Regions from separate parts of the Nocardiopsis sp. EMB25 genome, predicted to be linked through region 1. Evidence: riboswitches for the same ligand, from Rfam matches in the RefSeq annotation. Region 1 holds a riboswitch; each other region holds the start of a gene.
What was found. Region 1 has a riboswitch for cobalamin ahead of KIK06_RS06190 (nitrite reductase). Riboswitches for the same ligand answer to the same signal wherever they lie in the genome.
Positions count from the first base shown of each region.

Region 2: linked by a shared signal. The riboswitch ahead of KIK06_RS25450 (CoA-acylating methylmalonate-semialdehyde dehydrogenase) and the one ahead of KIK06_RS06190 (nitrite reductase) in region 1 are both predicted to bind cobalamin.
Region 3: linked by a shared signal. The riboswitch ahead of metE (5-methyltetrahydropteroyltriglutamate--homocysteine S-methyltransferase) and the one ahead of KIK06_RS06190 (nitrite reductase) in region 1 are both predicted to bind cobalamin.
Region 4: linked by a shared signal. The riboswitch ahead of KIK06_RS23730 (ribonucleoside-diphosphate reductase subunit alpha) and the one ahead of KIK06_RS06190 (nitrite reductase) in region 1 are both predicted to bind cobalamin.

Region 1 covers NZ_JAMTDN010000001.1:1,423,194-1,427,603, forward strand. The annotation lists gene KIK06_RS06180 (precorrin-2 C(20)-methyltransferase) at 1-221, opposite strand, end outside; gene KIK06_RS06185 (precorrin-8X methylmutase) at 218-883, opposite strand; gene KIK06_RS06190 (nitrite reductase) at 880-1,851, opposite strand; cobalamin riboswitch at 1,915-2,120, opposite strand; gene KIK06_RS06195 (LacI family DNA-binding transcriptional regulator) at 2,240-3,253, opposite strand; gene KIK06_RS06200 (hypothetical protein) at 3,304-4,410, opposite strand, start outside.
Region 2 covers NZ_JAMTDN010000001.1:5,713,177-5,717,586, reverse strand. The annotation lists gene KIK06_RS25455 (acyl-CoA dehydrogenase family protein) at 1-572, opposite strand, end outside; gene KIK06_RS25450 (CoA-acylating methylmalonate-semialdehyde dehydrogenase) at 583-2,109, opposite strand; cobalamin riboswitch at 2,325-2,511, opposite strand; gene KIK06_RS25445 (TetR/AcrR family transcriptional regulator) at 2,640-3,227, opposite strand; gene KIK06_RS25440 (WD40/YVTN/BNR-like repeat-containing protein) at 3,661-4,410, shown strand, end outside.
Region 3 covers NZ_JAMTDN010000001.1:678,122-682,531, reverse strand. The annotation lists gene metE (5-methyltetrahydropteroyltriglutamate--homocysteine S-methyltransferase) at 1-1,628, opposite strand, end outside; cobalamin riboswitch at 1,773-1,984, opposite strand; gene KIK06_RS02820 (polysaccharide deacetylase family protein) at 2,230-3,795, shown strand; gene KIK06_RS02815 (polysaccharide deacetylase family protein) at 3,919-4,410, shown strand, end outside.
Region 4 covers NZ_JAMTDN010000001.1:5,352,261-5,356,670, forward strand. The annotation lists gene KIK06_RS23720 (NYN domain-containing protein) at 1-1,446, shown strand, start outside; gene KIK06_RS23725 (hypothetical protein) at 1,473-2,045, shown strand; cobalamin riboswitch at 2,351-2,543, shown strand; gene KIK06_RS23730 (ribonucleoside-diphosphate reductase subunit alpha) at 2,696-4,410, shown strand, end outside.

The DNA.
Region 1 (4,410 bases):
CCCGGATGGTCGGTCGCGCCGGTGGTCACCGGGTAGGTGAGCTGCTCCTCGATCGCCGTGTCCGGGATCAGGTCCCGGGCGATGCGGCGGGCGTTGGACTCCTTGCCGACCCCGGCGTGGTAGGCGACCACGTCGGCTCCGGTGATGAGCCTGGCCGCCTTGAGGGTGATCAGCTCGGGATCACCGGGGCCGACGCCGACGCCGTGGAAACGACCGGTCACTCCTCCTCCTTGGCGAGTGCGTTGAGGGCCGACGAGGTCATCGCGGAACCCCCGCGGCGGCCGCGGGCGGTCACGTAGGGGATGTCGAGGCCGTGTCGGCCCGCGAACTCGGTCAGCGCCTGCTTGGACTCGGCCGCGCCGACGAAGCCGACGGGGCAGCCGACGATCGCGGCCGGGCGCGGGGCGCCGTCGGCCAGCATCTCCAGCAGGTGGAACAGGGCGGTGGGCGCGTTGCCGACGGCGACCACGGCGCCGTCGAGCAGCGGCTCCCACAGCGACACCGCCGCCGCGGTCCGGGTGGTGCCCCACTCCCGGGCGAGGGAGGGGACCCGCTCGTCGCCGAGGAGGCAGAGCACCTCGTTGTCGCTCGGCAGGCGGCTCGCGGTCACGCCGGTGGCCACCATGGTCGCGTCGCACAGGATCGGGGCGCCGGACCGGAGGGCGCAGCGCGCCGCCGGGACCAGGTCGGGGTGGACCACCAGGTCGTCGGCGAGGTCGACCTGTCCGGTGCCGTGGATCATCCGCACGGCGAGCCGTTCGGCGTTGGCGGGCAGGTGGTCGAGCCGCGACTCACGCCGGATGATGGCGAAGGAGTCGGCGTAGATCGCCGGTCCGTCGTCGATGTACTCGTAGTGTCGGTTCGGTCTGCTCGGTGCGGTCACTGTTCGCCTCCCGGGACGATGACGCCGCGCCACGGCGTGACGACGAGCTCGTCGGATCCCGCGGCGTGTGCCTCGGCGGCGAGCGCCTCGGCCGCGGAGCGGTCCAGACCCTCCTCCGTCACGGGGGCGTGCCGTCCGCCCCCGGGCAGCGGGCCGTACGGCAGCGGCGGTGCGGGGGCCGGCAGTCGCGGGTCCGGTGGTACCGGTTCGGTCAGCGGGGAGGGGAGTTCGGCGACGTGCCAGGCCGCGGTGGGTCCGTCGCCGCGCCGCGCGAGGAAGGCGTCGGCCAGCCGGACGAGTGCGGCGGCGGCCTCGTCGAGCGGCGTCAGCGGGCCCCAGCCCTCGCCGACCCTCAGTTGCGCGGTGTGCCCGTCGAGGGCGACCAGCCCCAGGTCGCAGGAGCGCTCCAGCAGGTCGCCGCGGCCGTCGTCCAGGACGAACAGGAAGCGCCCGGGAAGGTCGGCGCGGCGCGGGTCGGCGCACAGCAGCCCGTCCAACGCGGCGGCGAGGGGGCGCAGGTCGGCCCGCCCGCCCGTCGCCCGCCATCGCTTTGGGGGCGCTTCGCACGGTGCGGAGCTTCCACCCTCGACGGACGCCTTCGGCGCGGTCCGCCCATCCTCCCACGCCCCCGAGGGGGCCGTGCGCGGGGAGACCATGATGTTGCGGACCAGCTCATGGGTGCGCGAGGGCAGCAGGCCGGTCCCCTCCAGGGCCCGGAGCACCTCGGGGGCCAGCTCTCCGTCATGCCCGGGCAGGGCGCGCAGCTGTACGTTGGCCCGGCCGGTGACGTGGATCCGGCCGTCACCGTACTCGGCGGCCACGGCGGCCAAGGCGAGCAGCGAGCGGGCGGGGAACCGGCCGCCGACGAGCCGGAGGCGAACAAGCAGCCCGTCGTCGGCGGGCCAGGGGCGCAGCGCACCGGGGCAGCGGTCGCGCCGGGTACGGAGGGAGGGGGACGGGGAGTCCATCGGGGATGCGTGTGTCCTTCGGGTCAGGGACCCATACGCGGGGTCCGCGGATGACCTGGCGGCCCTTCACCGCCAGTGCCAGCAGGTCTTCGGACTCGGGGTCGACCGGTGCGGAACGCCTTCCCGGAGCGGTGCTCCAGTGGCTGTCCCGGGAAACGTCTTCCCGGAACGTGCCCGACCGTCACCCTCACCGCTGCGCGTCAGTTCCGGACTCTCACCGGATTCCCTGTCCCACGAGGTGGAGATTCACTGGCCCGACGAGGGTATCTCGTCACCTCCGGACCTGGCCCAGGGCCCTTCGCCCTGATGGGGCCCAGGGGAGCCGACCCGTCACCCGGACGGGTCGGCTCCGCGCCGGGGTGGACGTCGCCCGCGCCCGCCGCGGGGATCAGGGGCCCTGCTGTACGGGGCGGGTGCTGCCGCGCACCACCAGACGGGTGGGCAGCATCATGGTCGGCGGCGGTTCTCCGCCGGACTCCAGGAGGTCGAGCAGTATCCGGGCGATGAGGTTCCCCTGCTCCGTCACGGGCTGTTCGACCGTCGTCAACTCCAGGACGTCGGCGAGTTCGTGGTTGTCGAAGCCGACCACCGAGATGTCCTCGGGGACGCGCAGACCACTGCGGCGGATGGCTCGCAGCGCGCCGAAGGCCATCTCGTCGGACTGCGCGAAGACGGCGGTGGGACGTGTGGCACCGCTGAGAAGGGCGCTCATGGCGCGTTCACCGCCCGCCACCGTGTAGTCGCCGACGGCCTCCAGCTCCGGCCGGTACGCGATACCCGCCTCGCCCAGGACGTCGCGGTAGGCGCGCGCTCGGTCACGCGGAGTGGTGAAGTCGTGCGTCGTCGGGCCCCCGCCGCTGATGTGCGCGATGTCGCGGTGCCCCAGCATGATCAGATGGCGCATGGCACTGGTGGCTCCCGCCACGTCGTCGATGCGCACGCACGCGAAGCCGTCCGCCTCCGCGCCCACCAACCCCAGGGGCACGTCGAGCCCGGACAGTGCGGCCGACTGCTCCCTCGAGAGCGGCATGCTCAGCACGGCCACCGCGTCCACCCGGCGCCGCAGCGGTATCGCGTCGAAGAAGCGGTCGCGGCTGGCCGCGTCGGGGAGGTTGTACAGCAGCAGGTCGAAGCCCCTCGCGCGGAGGACCTCCTCGATGCCGAAGACCACCTGCCCGAAGAACCACCGGTTGACGTAGGGCGCCACGACACCGATCGTCTGCGTGCGCCCGCTCGCCAGCCGGGACGCGCTCGGAGTGATGGTGTAGTCCAGTTCGCGCGCGATGCGCACGATGCGCAGGCGCGTGTGCTCCGCCACGCTGGGCAGGCCGCGGAGAGCGCGCGACACCGTCGCGGTGGAGACCCCGGCCCGGTTCGCCACATCCGAAAGACTCGCTCCCACGGCTCTTCCCCCTGATCCGTACCGCCCGGCCCGTGCCGGCACCAGGCAGCCTATTCTGCCCCCGGCGGTCGTCGCCGCGGGTCCTCCGCGGACTCGGCCGCGCGCAGGGCGACCGACACGTCGTCGCGGTCCGCGTAGGGGTCCTCCACGCGCCGCACGTCCAGGGGGAGGGGGCGGTCGTCGGCGGTACGGGCCCGGCAGCGGCCCGGCGCGCGCCCGTAGGAGACGGCACAGGCGACGAAGACGCCGTCGGCGTACAGTTCCAGGTACTCGCCGAACAGCAGGGCGCGCAGGTGTCCGACGGGTCGTTCCAGCCGGGTCTCCTGGACGGGGGCGCCCGCTCCGCATCGCACCCGCAGTCCGTCCGGTGCCACGTCCACGGTGAACCCCGACTCCTCGCCCCGGAGCACGACCCTGGCCGGCCCGCCGTCGACGGTGACGTCCACGACCGCGTTCCACACCGGGGCGCCGGGGTCGGGCACGGACCGCAGGTGGGGTTCGACGCCCCGCCACCAGCCGAGCCGGAGACGGCCGTCCGGGGCGGTCTCCAGAACCTTGGGTTGGGCGAGCATGCCCCGGCAGGGCGCGCCCCCGTCGTCCAGTCCGGTCCTGCGCTGGACGGTGTGCAGCAGGAGCCGCTCGCCCCCGGGGCCGTTCACGAGGCGGGGAGCGTAGGGACCGGGCGGTGCGAGCGGTCCGAGCCGTTCCCACGTCCCGTCCAACCGGTCGGCCCGCCACGCCTCGATGTGGTGGGAGGGGCCGATGGAGCCGAGCAGCAGCCATCCTCCGGGCACGCGTTCGAGTACGGGGCACTCCAGTTCGTCGACGTCGCCGGGAACGAGCAGGGGAGGCCGAACGGTCCACCGCTCCAGGTCGTCGGAGACGGCGAGCCCCACGCAGCCGGAGCGTTCGACGGGGCCGTGCGCGGTCCGGGCGCACACGAGCATGGCGTAGCGGGATCCGAAGATCCCGCCCTCCGGTTCGACGATCCACGGGTCGCGCCAGGCCTCCTGGGCACCGGTGCGGTACCACCGTCCGTCCGGACGCACGACGACACCGGGGACGCGCCGCCACCCCGAGGCGTCGTCGGCACGGGTCCGTGCCAGACCCACGGCCTGCCGCTTGTCCCCGTCGTCGTGCACCCCCGTGTAGGCCAT
Region 2 (4,410 bases), 4.3 Mb from region 1:
GACAGCCCCGGGTCGTCGCGGTGGACGACGAACGCGGACACGCCGGAGGATCCGGTGTCCCCGGTCCGGGCCATGACCAGGTACACCTCAGACGCGCCCGCGCCGGAGATGAACTGCTTGGTGCCGGTGATGACGTAGTGGTCGCCGTCGCGCTCGGCGCGCGTGCCGAGCGCGGCGGCGTCGGAGCCCGCGCCGGGTTCGGTGAGGCAGTAGCTGCCCAGGGTCTGGGCGGAGCAGAGGTCGGGCAGCCAGCGGGCCCGCTGTTCGTCGGAGCCGTAGCGGTCGACCATCCAGGCGACCATGTTGTGGATGGACAGGTACCCGGCGATGGACGGGCAGCCGGTGGCCAGGGCCTCGAAGACGATGGCGCCGTCGAGGCGGGTCAGGCCGGAGCCCCCGGACCCCTCGCCGACGTACACGCCGCCCAGTCCGAGTTCGGCGGCCTTGCGGAGCACGTCCACGGGGAAGTGCTTGGCCTGGTCCCACTCGACGGCGTGCGGCGCGAGGTGCTCGCGGGCGAAGTCGCGGGCGGTCTCGGCCAGGATGAGCTGGTCCTCGGTGAGTGTGTTCAACGGGGGCCGCCTAGCGCATGACCGGGATCGTGAAGCTGGCGCCCTCCTTGGCCCCGGACGGCCACCGGGAGGTGACGGTCTTGGTGCGCGTGTGGAACCGGATCGAGTCGGGGCCGTGCTGGTTGAGGTCGCCGAACCCGGACCGCTTCCAGCCGCCGAAGGTGTGGTAGGCGACGGGGACCGGGATCGGCACGTTGACGCCGACCATGCCGGTGTTGACGCGCTGGGAGAAGTCGCGGGCGGTGTCGCCGTCGCGGGTGAAGATCGCGACGCCGTTGCCGTACTCGTGCTCGCTGGGCAGGCGGAGGGCCTCCTCGTAGGTGTCCGCGCGCACGACGGAGAGCACGGGGCCGAAGATCTCCTCGCGGTAGATCCGCATGTCGGTGGTGACCCGGTCGAAGAGGCTGGGGCCGGTGAAGAACCCGTCCTCGTATCCGGGGACGGTGTGCCCGCGCCCGTCCATGACCAGTTCCGCGCCCTCCTCGACGCCCAGGTCCACGTAGCGCTCGACCCGCTCCAGGGCCTCGCGCGTGACGAGCGGGCCGAAGTCGGCGTCGGGGTCGTGGGAGGGCCCGACGCGGAGGGCGCCGATGCGCTCGGTGAGGCGGGCGACCAGGGCGTCGGCGGTCTCCCGCCCGACCGGGACGGCCACGGACACGGCCATGCAGCGTTCGCCCGCGGACCCGTAACCGGCGCCGAGCAGGGCGTCCACGGCCTGGTCGAGGTCGGCGTCGGGCATGACGATCATGTGGTTCTTGGCCCCGCCGAAGCACTGGGCCCGCTTACCGTGCGCGGTCGCGGTCGTGTAGACGTACTCGGCGATGGGGGTGGAGCCGACGAACCCGACGGCGGCCACGCGGGGGTCGGTGAGCAGGGTGTCGACGGTCTCCTTGCCGCCGTTGACGACGTTGAGCACGCCCGGGGGCAGCCCCGCCTCGAGGAAGAGCTCGGCGAGGCGGAGCGGGACGGAGGGGTCGCGCTCGGAGGGCTTGAGGATGAACGCGTTGCCGCAGGCGAGGGAGGGGGCGGCCTTCCAGAGCGGGATCATCGCGGGGAAGTTGAACGGGGTGATGCCCGCGACGACGCCCAGTGGCTGGCGGAGGGAGTGGACGTCGATCCCGGTCCCGGCGTTGTCGGTGAACTCGCCCTTGAGCAGGTGCGGGATCCCGGCGGCGAACTCGACCACCTCCAGGCCGCGCTGGATGTCGCCGTGCGCGTCGGGGACGGTCTTGCCGTGTTCGGCGGACAGGAGGCGGGCGAGGGTGTCGCGCTCGTCGTCGACGAGTTGGAGGAAGCGGAGGAGGACGCGGGCGCGGCGCTGGGGGTTCCAGGCGGCCCACTCGGCCTGGGCGGCCTCGGCGTCGGCGATGACGGCCTCGGTCTCGGCCCGGTCGGCGAGGGGGACGCGGGCCTGCACGGTGCCGTTGTTGGGGTCGTGGACGTCGCCGAAGGCGCCCGACCGCCCGGGGACGTGCTTTCCATGCACGAAGTGCGTGAGTTCGCGGGGCTCGTTGGGTTCGTGGGTCTCACTGACCATGGCGCACCAGCTCTCGTCTGGAGGCGGAGCGGGGCACGGGGGCATGGGGGAACGGGGCCGCGATGGTGCGCGGCCGGCCGGGCGGCCCGTGGTGTCGGGTCGCCGGGTTCAGCGGTCGTGCCCGATCGCGTGCCCGGGCGGCGTTCCGTGCCCGGGCCGGGTCGCGTGGGCGCGTACCGGTGCCATGCGTGCTCGCTCCATCCTCGTGGATCACACGGTTGTCGACAGCCGCGGCCGGTATCCTGACTCCCGGATCAGCGCGCTCTCCCCGCCTTCCCGGCTGACGCCAGTGGCATCGTCTGGGCGAGCGCTTCCCGGACACAGTGGCGGGACCGTGCCGGATTCCCACCGGCTTCCCTGCACCGCGGCTCTGTGACGCCCACCATATAGTTGGACGTCCAAGTAAATCCAGGGCCCAGGGAGTGTGACCCGGGCCACACGGGTCGAGGGGGTGTTCTGGGTGGAACCGGAGTCGGCGGCCCGGGACGGGGAGACGGACGGACGCGCGTCGGCGCGCCTGACCGGGGGCGCTACCGGTCCAGCCCCGCGAGGAGCTCGTGGGCCTCGTCCAGATGGGCGGGAACGGCCTCCGGCCCCTCCGCCAGGCGCATCGCGGTGAGCTCGCAGGCCATGGCGACGTGAGCGGCCAGGACGGCCACGGCCTCCGTCGCACCGACCTCCATGAGCGCGTTCGCCAGTTTGTCGGCCCGGCACTGCTGCACCAGGAGGTGGCGGGACTTGAGGTCGTCGCTCTCACGCAGCAGCCGCATCAGCACCGCCGCGTGATCGGGCGACAGGGAGGTGTGCGGACGGACGCCCGCCTCGCGGAGGAGTCCGACCGCGGCACCGAGGTCGTCCCCCACCGAGGCGGACGCCTTCTCGCGCACGTGGGCACACACGCGCTCGATCTCATCCGCGTCGTCCGCGAACAGCACCTGCTGCTTGTCCCCGAAGTACCGGAAGAAGGTGGTACGCCCCACCTCGGCGCGTTCGGCGATCGCCGCGACGGTGACGTTGTCGAATCCGTGCTCGTCGAAGAGCTGGAAGGCGGCCGACACGATCAACGCGCGGGCCTTACGCCGTTTACGGGCGTGGAGCGTGTCCGGGGGGTGGTGCATGAGGCAACCCTATCGAGTGGGAACCCGGTTCTCCGTGAGACTCGAGACCATAAGTACTCTGGTCCCAAAACGCTCCGTGAGCACCTGGGTAGCGGGAAGTCGTTTGGCCGATCTGGTTGCGGACACGGGCGTCGGGCTCAGCCGGGGACCCTACGCACATGTTCCGGTTGGCCCGGAATTTTATTGCAGAACCGACGCCGGGTGACAACCGCCTTCCGGAGACCGGCCGGAGCCGACGTGGAATGTGGTTCCCCACTCACGCAGGTTATGCCACCGATGGGCCGACCATTTTGTCAGCCGACCAAAATTCTCCACCCAACAAAATAGTTAAGTTTCCTAACTATAGGCGCACCGCACAGTTCACGCGACCTCCCCCAGAATGACGGCCCCCTGTGCCACAGTGGGAGACCTGCATCACACCCTGGAGTTGGTTATGACGTATCTCCTGGTCATCGGTACGCGCAAGGGGCTCTTCACCGCCAAGAGCGAGGATCGGCGCGCATGGGAGGTGACCGGCCCCCACCGGCTGGACGCGGCCGACTACGCGAGCATGAGCGCGGTGTACGCCGTCGGCGTCGACCCGCGCTCCGGCCGCATCCTCGCCGGAGCCGAGAGCTCACACTTCGGCCCGAGTGTCTGGTACAGCGACGACAACGGGGCGTCGTGGCACGAACCGGGCACCGCGCCCATCGCCTTCCCCGAGGACACCGACGCCTCGTTCACCCGCGTCTGGCAGTTCGCGTTCGGGCCCGAGCCCGACACGGTGTACGCGGGTGTGGAACCGCACGCCCTCTTCCGGTCGACGGACGCAGGACTGAGCTTCAGGCTGGTGCGTCCCCTCTGGGACCACCCCCACCGCGCGGACTGGTTCCCCGGTGCGGGCGGCGGCGCGATCCACACCATCCTGCCGGGGCTCCTGGGGGCGGGCGACCGCGCTCCGGAGGCCATGACCGTCGCCATGTCCACCGGCGGTGTCTACCAGACCCGCGACGCCGGGGCGACCTGGACACCGGCGAACAAGGGCGTCTCGGCCGTGTTCCTCCCGGACGAGGAGCCCGAGTACGGCCAGTGCGTCCACAAGGTCGCGGCGGCACCGAACGGGGTCCTCTACCTCCAGAACCACCACGGGGTCTACCGCAGCGCGGACCCCGCCGGGGAGGGGTGGACGTCCATCGAGGAGGGC
Region 3 (4,410 bases), 750 kb from region 1:
GTGATCCACTCGACCGTCATCGGCTCGGGGCGCGAAACGTCCCCGTACAGGATCGGGGGACGCACGCAGCGCGAACCGTAGGACTGCACCCACCCGTTCTCAGTGGTGGCGTAGCCCCGCAGCTGCTCAGCGAAGTACTGCACCATGTCGTTGCGCTCGGGCTCGCCGTGGACGAGCACGTCCAGACCGATCTCCTCCTGGAGCGCGATCACCCGGTCGATCTCCTCGCGGAGGATCCGGTGGTACTCCTCCCGTCCCAGTTCACCCTTGCGGTGGGCGGCGCGCGCCCGCCGCAGTTCGGCGGTCTGCGGGAAGGACCCGATCGTGGTCGTGGTCAGCGGCGTGTCCGTGGGGACGCCCCGGTCCTGCGGACGCTCGGAGGCCTCCGGGCCGAGCGCGTCGAGGCGGGCGCGCACCCGGGCGTCGGTGAAGGCCGGGTCGGCGCCGTTCGCCCCCTCGGCCGCGTACTCGGCCTCGGTCCCCTCGGACAGGACACGGCCCAGCAGCGCGACCTCCTCGGCCTTCTGCTTGGCGAAGGCCAGGGCCGCGCGCAGCTCGGGGTCGAGGGAGGTCTCGGCGTCCAGGTCGATCGGCACGTGCAGCAGCGAGCAGGAGGTGCTCACCGTCAGCTCGTCGGTGAGGGCGAGCAGGGTACCGAGCGTGGCCACGGCGGAGGGGATGTCGGTCCGCCACACGTTGCGGCCCTCGACGACACCGGCGACCAGGCGTGTTGAGCCCAGGCCGGAGACCTTCACCAGGTCGTCGATGCCTTCGGCGTCGGTCACCAGGTCCAGGCCGACCGCCTCGACCGGGGAGTCCTTGAGCACGCGCAGCGCGGCGGCGCCGATGGACCCGAAGTAGGTCGAGACCAGCAGGGAGGGACGATCGGTGAGACCGCCCAGACGCTGGTAGACGCGCTCCAGGTGGTCGACGGCGGCGCGGCCCTCGTCGGTGGCCAGGATCGGCTCGTCCAGCTGCACCTCGGTGGCCCCGGCCGCCCTGAGGTCGGCCAGGAGGCGACCATAGGCGTCCAGGAGCTGGTCGAGCAGCTCGATCGGCGCCCACCCCTCGGGGGCGTCGTCGGCGGCCTTGGCCAGCAGGAGGAAGGTCAGCGGGCCGACCAGGACCGGGCGGGTGTGGTGGCCCGCCGCCGCGGCCTCACGGAACTCGGCGACCGGCTTGTCACCGACGAGGCGGGGACGGGTGCTCGGGGAGAGCTCGGGGACGAGGTAGTGGTAGTTGGTGTCGAACCACTTGGTCATCTCCAGCGGCGGCGCCCCCTGTTCGCCCCGGGCCAGAGCGAAGTAGCGGCGCAGCTCCTCGTCGCGGTCCTCCGCGGTGGACGGGGAGGCGAACCGGGAGGGCACCAGGTCGAAGAGGACCGCCGTGTCGAGCACGTGGTCGTAGTAGGAGAACGTGTTGGACGGCAGGTCGTCGACGCCCGCCTCGCGCAGCTGGACGTAGACGCCCTCGCGCAGGTCGGCGGCGACGGCGTCCAGTTCCCGGGCGCTCGTGCGGCCCTTCCAGTAGGACTCGCTGGCGCGCTTGAGTTCGCGGCGCGGGCCGATCCTCGGGTAACCGTGCACGGTGGAGCGCACGGCCGCCTTCGCGGCCGGTGACGTGGTCATGAAGCTTCTCTCCCTCGTCGAAAGCCAGGTTCCGGCCACGAGGGCATGAGGAGGGTAGGCCACGCGAGGTACGCGCCGCGGGCGCGTACCCGTCCGTCACCGCCCTCGGCCCTCCCTCGGGGCACGGGACCACCGGCGACACGGGTGCGCCGCCGGGTGGAGGCAGGTCTTCGGACTCGTGGGCACCGTCGGTGCGCGCACCGACGACCTACTGGCCGCCGCTTCCCAGATTCCGACCAAAACGACCGGATTACCAGTGCTTTTGGCGACTGTCGTTCCCACATACCGCTGCGGGGCAGTCCCGGATTCCCACCGGGTTCCCTCTCGCGACGCGAACCACACCCCGAACCGGTCAAACCCGGCCTGGAAGTGGAGCGCGTACCTTCCACGCCTGCAAGTATAGGGAGGCCCCCTCACGCCCCCGCCCCCGGCGTGGAAACCCCATTCCCGCGCGCCACCCCCATCGCGAACCCCAGCCACGTGGCGCGCGTCACACCTGACATAAAGCGTTACGTGGGACGGCCCTCCCCCGCCGCCCCGCGAACGTTCGTCTGACGATGAACGTGGAGAACCCCTGGTGAACAAACAGAGCCCACGGACCATGGCGACCCGACGCCCCCTCGTCACGGTCGTGGTTGCGATGGCGGTGCTGGCGGGGCTGGTGTTGCTCGTCACCCAATCCGGAGTACTTCCCGGCCCCGACCCCGCGGAGAACACCGCGCACGGGTCGGGGGAAGAGAGCCCCCTGCCTCCCGCCACGGGAGAACCCGACCGGCTGACGGTGGTCGACCCCTCCGACGTGGTCGACGTGGCCGAGGAGACGCTGTCCTACGACGGCGGCGTCTCCGCGGACGTGACCTATCCCTCCCTTCCCGACGCCGAACCGCTGACCGACTTCCTCGCCCGCACCCTCGACGCCGACGTGGCCGCCTTCGAGGCGGCCAACCCCGGCGCGGCGGACTACACCGCCGAGTGGGGTCTGACCGCCGCCAACGACGACCTGGTCGGCGTGCGCATGACCAGTACCGAGACCGATTCCGAGGGTTCTCGTGAGTGCCACAGCACGTACTGGTACGAGGCCGACACCGGCCTGGCCCACGGCTCCAACGAACTGATCGCGGGCCAGGACGAACTGGATCAGCTCAACGCGCTGGTCCGGGAACAGAGCCCGGACGCGGTCGACGGTCCGGCCGTCCTTCCCGTCGCCGCGCTCTACGACTCGGTCGGTTTCAACCCCGACGGCGACCTGGTCGTGGAGTTCGACACCGGGCAGATCGCCCCCGTCGGCGAGGGCCCCGTGCACGTGGTCGTCGACCGGGATGAGGCCGAGCCGCTCCTGTCGGACCTGGGCGTGCGCGCCCGTGACGCCGCGACCGTGGGTGTGGAGGACTTCTCCCTGTCGGGCCCGCCCGAAGCGGACAAGGACGGGACCACCGAGGAGCGCCCGGGCCTGATCTCCCCCGTCGACGACGCGGTGGACTGCTCCGACCCCGAGACCCGGTGCGTAGCCCTGACCTACGACGACGGGCCCGGCGGACGCACCCCTGAGCTGCTGGACACCCTCGCCGAGTACGACGCCCGCGCCACCTTCTTCGTGACCGGGGTCCCGGTCCTGGAGCACCCCCGCACGGTGCGGCGCGCCTACGCGGAGGGCCACGAGATCGCCAACCACACCCTGAGCCACCCGGACCTGTCCGCGATGGGGCAGGGCGCGGCCCGGGCCGAACTGGAGACCGTCCAGGCCCAGGTGTACCGCGAGACCGGCTACACCATGGACCTGATGCGCCCGCCCTACGGCGCCACCGACGACGGCGTCGCCTCCGTGACCGAGGACATGGGGCTCGCCCAGATCCTGTGGAGCGTGGACACCAACGACTGGAAGGACCGGAACGCCTCGGTCGTCTCCGGCCGCGCGCTGGGCGGCGCGTCGGACGGCGCGATCATCCTCATGCACGACATCCACGGCACCACCATCGACGCCTCCCACGAGATCATCCGCGAACTCGACGCCCGGGGCTACACGATGGTGACCGTCTCCCAGCTGCTCGGGACCACGACCCCGGGAGCGGCCTACCACGACGGCCAGCCCGAGGAGGACGCCGAGGACGGGTCCGAGGGCCAGGAGACCGGCGGTGACGAGGAGGAGGACGGGCCGGCCGAGGACTGACACGCCCGCCGACGGACGCGCCAGGGGGGTGACCACATGTGGCCATCGCCCCGGGCGCGTGGTCCAGGTCACCTATCTTGCTCCCGTCAGCCGCCAACCGTCCGGCAGGGGTGAGGAAGTCCGGTGGAGCCGTCGATCCGAGCGCGTCAGCAGCAGAGCAGCCACCCTCCGGACAGCGGACGCGGAGGCCTCCGGCGGTCCGGCGCCGCGGCCGTGGCACTGGCGCTGACCGCCACCGCCTGTGGAACGGCCACCGGTGACGCGGAGTCCGCCGACCGGATCACCGTGGTGCTGGACGAGCCGGAGGGGGCCGTCACCGAGTGGACCGGCGGCTCCGCCGACTACGACGGCCACCCCCACATCCCCCAGGGCCTGGACGTCACCGTCGCCTACCCGGAGTTCGAGGGCGCCCCGGAGTTCGCCGACGGGCTCGCCGAACTCGTGGACCGGGAGGTGCTCGACTTCCGGGGGGCCAGCCGGGACCCGGTGTCCCTGACCCTCGGCTGGGAGGTCACCGCCGCCGGTGACGGCGTGCTGGGGGTGCGCCTGATCCGCACCGAGGAGGACCTGCACGGACTGCGGCAGGGGTACGAGACGTACTGGTACGACGCCGGG
Region 4 (4,410 bases), 3.9 Mb from region 1:
CTCACCACCCTGGCCCGCACCGGTGTGCTGTGCGACGCCGTCCTGGTGAGCGGTGACGAGGACATGGCGTCCGTCGTCGCGGACGTGCAGGACCTGGGCGTCCGCGTCACCGTCGTGCACATCTCCGTCGAGGGCAACTGGACCATCTCCCGCACCCTGCGCCGGGAGTGCGACGACCTCATCGAGATCGGCGCCGGTCACCTGCGCCCACACGTCAACCTGCTCACCAGCGGCGGATCCTCCCAGGAGAACGCGGCCAAGACCACGACGCCGTTCGCGAACGGCCGTGCCCGGTCGGCTCCCGAGACCCCCCGCCAGCCGGTCGAGGCCCAGCCCGGGGGCAGCCGGGTCGAGCCCGCCGGGACCACGGGCGGCGGTCTGGAGGGGATCTTCGCGGGAACCGGGCCCCAGCCCGTTCCGCAGGGCAGTGCCATGGAGCAGTTGCGCGCGATGCGGCGGTCCCTCGCCCAGCAGCGCGGCGACCACCTCGCCGGTCCGGCCACGGACACCCGGCAACCGGGCCCGATCGACGCCAACGGCTTCCCCTCGGGCGCCCAGACCCCGATGAACGGCAACGGCGCCTACCCGGGCACGACGCCGTCGCCGACCGGACCCGGCGGGCAGAACGGCCAGGGGGTCTATCCTCCCGGAGACCAACCGGTGCGGGGCGCGGAGCAGAACGGATACGGCCTTTCCGGCAGACCAGCCTCCCCGCAGCCCGGTGCCAACACCCATGCCGCGGCGGGCCCCCAGCCCGCGTTCACGGCCGGCACGGGGCCACAGCAGTCCTTCGCGGGCGGGACGGGGAGCCAGCAGTCCTTCGCGGGCGCGGCCGACGCGCAGCAGCCGTTCGCCGGTGGGACGGGGCCCCAGCAGTCCTTCGCGGGGGGAACCGGGCCGCAGCGCTCCTTCGCCTCCGACAACCCCCAGGGCCACCCGCCGCCGCAGAGAAGCGGGCCGCCGCCCCAGGCGGACCCACGCTTCGGTCCGGGGGACAATGCGGGTTTCGGGGGTGCGAACGACGCAAACCCTACCTATGGGACCAGTACGGAAACTGACGCCGCCCGCCGCGGCGGGGCGGCTCCCGGATACGGGGGTCCGCCACGTACTGGTCCCGAACACGACGAACGCTTCGATCCTCGGGGACACCAGGAACCCGGTTCCAGTCCTGGATATCCCCAGCAGACACGCGCCGCCGCGCATACCGTTGACGATGCGGTGCATGTCGCACGCAAAGAAGGGAACGACTTCGCGGAGTCGATCGCGCGCGAGGCGCCCGCCCTGTGGGTCGAGGCGGTTCTCGCCCGGAGACCCCGGATGCCCTCCGACCTGGAGGCGCGTCTGCTCCAGGGCTCTTCGCTGCCGATCGACCACCTGTTGAGGGACGAGGTCCGGGACGGACTGCGCCAGGGGTTCTGGCAGGCACTGGAGCGCGCCAGGCCCTGATCGGCGCGTGGGAGTGCGAGTAGGGGATGGGGGCGATGCGGTTGACCCACGTGACGACGGCAGATCTCGACCGTATGGAGTTCCACGCCGTCCGGTCGGGTGAGCACGGCCCCGTCGCCGCCCAGTTGCAGGACCTGGCCAACCGTGTGGACGCCGGGAGCGAGATCACCCGCGCCGAACTGTTCGTCCGCGCGGGGGAGCAGTGGGAGATCGCCCAGGAGTACGAGCACGCGTGCGCGGCCTACCAACGGGCGATCGACGACGGCGGCCCGACGGTGATCGACGCGCGTGCCCTGAGCGCGGGCGCCCTGCTGCAACTGGACGAGGCAGACCGGGCCTATGCGCAGCTCAAACGCCTGGAGAACGAGTCGTTGCTGGGGCTGCCCACCCACGTGCACATCGCGGAGGTGCTCTACGCCCACGACGACCTCGGGGGCGCTGAGCGCTGGGCGACCGCCGGGATCCGCGCGCATCTGGACGCCACCGCCTCCCCGTACGTGCGGGACCTGCTGGACGAGCTCCTGAGGATTCGCTTCCGCATCCGCACCGACCTGGGACTGGGGGAGGACGACCTGGACGGCCTGCTGGACGGCGACTGACCCCCGGCGGGCCCGGTCCGGGCGCCGGTCGTCGGCCGGGTCCGGAGCGCGCCCCCGACGTGACCCGCGACGCGGTCGTGAGCTTTCTGACGCGCCTGGTGCGTCACACCCCTCGCGGGCCCCTAGGCTGTGTCCGGTCGCGGTCGCGAACACCCCCGGATCGGTGAGCGAAACCCCCACGAAGCAGATGGATCGACGCGCCCCATACCACGTCTCGGGCGTGCCCTCAGCCATGGTCGCCGCGGCCAGAAAATCGATGACACGCCATCATCTTGCGGTGTTCCAACGCCCCATCCCCTAGATGTAGTATCTCTCCCGCTGGTGGTTCACCCCCCAGGGGTGAGGCAAGAGGGAACCCGGTGTGAATCCGGGGCTGCCCCGCAGCGGTGAGCGGGATCGATCTGCGTCGCACACGAGACTCCCCCGAGTGACCCCCGGGGAGCGACGGTCAGGAGGGCGCCCGTGAGCCCGAGGACCTGCCGCCAGCGCGCACCGACCGTGCGCCGACGACGGGGCTTCGAGAGCGGGCCACCGCGACCCACCGGTCACGTGACCACGCGCACTCAGCGTGTCGGACCACCGGTGTGCCGTGGCCGTGTTTCTCGTGTCCCTCCCCGCCGGGACTCTTCTACCGAGGTTGGAGCCGCTGTATGACCCTTGACGTCGAGGCCGTGCCCGCATCCGTTCGGCCCGAGCCGACCCACGACGGCGCGCCCCCCGCCGCCGTCGACCGGATCGAGCACGTCGTAACCGAGGCCTGCGCGCGGCTCACCGGTGTTTCGGCGGACAAGGTCCTCACCGAGGCGCGCCGCGGGTTCTACCCCGGCATCTCGGACGCCGAGGTGGAGCTCGCCCTGGTCATGGCAGCCCGCAGCTTCGTGGAGGTCGATCCCGACTACTCCTACGTGGCCGCCCGCCTGCTGCTGGACAAGCTCCGCCGCGAGGCCCTCACCTTCATCGCGGGCGCCCCGCAGGCCGCCAGCCAGTCCGAGATGGCCGACCGCTACGCCGCCTACCTGGCCGCCTACGTCGGCCGCGGCATCGACCTCGGCCAGCTCGACCCGGCCCTGGCCACGTTCGACCTGGAGCGCCTGGGGGCCGCCCTGCGCCCCGAGCGGGACGAGAACTTCACCTTCCTCGGCATCCAGACCCTCTACGACCGCTACTTCCTGCACAGCGACGAGGTCCGCTACGAGCTGCCGCAGGCGTTCTTCATGCGCGTCGCCATGGGTCTGGCCCTGAACGAGGACGACCGCGACGCCCGCGCCATCGAGTTCTACGAGCTGCTGTCCTCGTTCGACTTCATGGCCTCCACGCCGACCCTGTTCAACTCGGGGACGGTGCGCGCGCAGCTGTCGTCCTGCTTCCTCACCACCGTCGGCGACGACCTCCACTCGATCTTCCACGGCATCAGCAACAACGCGATGCTGTCCAAGTACTCGGGCGGCCTCGGCAACGACTGGACGCCGGTGCGCGGCCTCGGCTCGCACATCCGCGGCACCAACGGCAAGAGCCAGGGCGTCGTCCCGTTCCTGAAGATCGCCAACGACACCGCCGTCGCGGTCAACCAGGGCGGCAAGCGCAAGGGCGCGGTCTGCGCCTACCTGGAGACCTGGCACATCGACATCGAGGAGTTCCTCGACCTCCGCAAGAACACCGGTGACGAGCGTCGCCGCACCCACGACATGAACACCGCGAACTGGGTTCCGGACCTGTTCATGAAGCGTGTGGAGGAGGGCGGCTCCTGGACGCTGTTCTCGCCGGACGAGGTCACCGACCTGCACGACAAGTACGGGACCGAGTTCGCCGAGGCATACGCCCACTACGAGGCCGAGGCCGAGGCGGGGCGGATCAAGGTCTTCAAGAAGGTCCAGGCCGTCGACCTGTGGCGCCGCATGCTCACCATGCTGTTCGAGACCGGCCACCCGTGGATCACGTTCAAGGACCCGTGCAACCTGCGCTCCCCGCAGCAGCACTCGGGTGTCGTGCACTCGTCCAACCTGTGCACCGAGATCACGCTGAACACCAGCGCCGACGAGGTCGCCGTCTGCAACCTGGGCTCGGTCAACCTGGCCCAGCACACCGGCCCCAACGGCCTGGACGCCGAGCGCCTGCGCCGCACCGTGCGCACCGCCGTGCGGATGCTCGACAACGTCATCGACGTGAACTTCTACACGATCCCCGAGGCGCGCCGCGCGAACATGCGCCACCGTCCGGTGGGTCTGGGCCTCATGGGCTTCCAGGACGCGCTGTTCAAGCTGCGCACCCCGTTCGCCTCCGAGGGCGCCGTCGACTTCGCCGACGAGAGCATGGAGCTGATCAGCTACTACGCCATCGAGGCGTCCATGGAGCTCGCGGCCGAGCG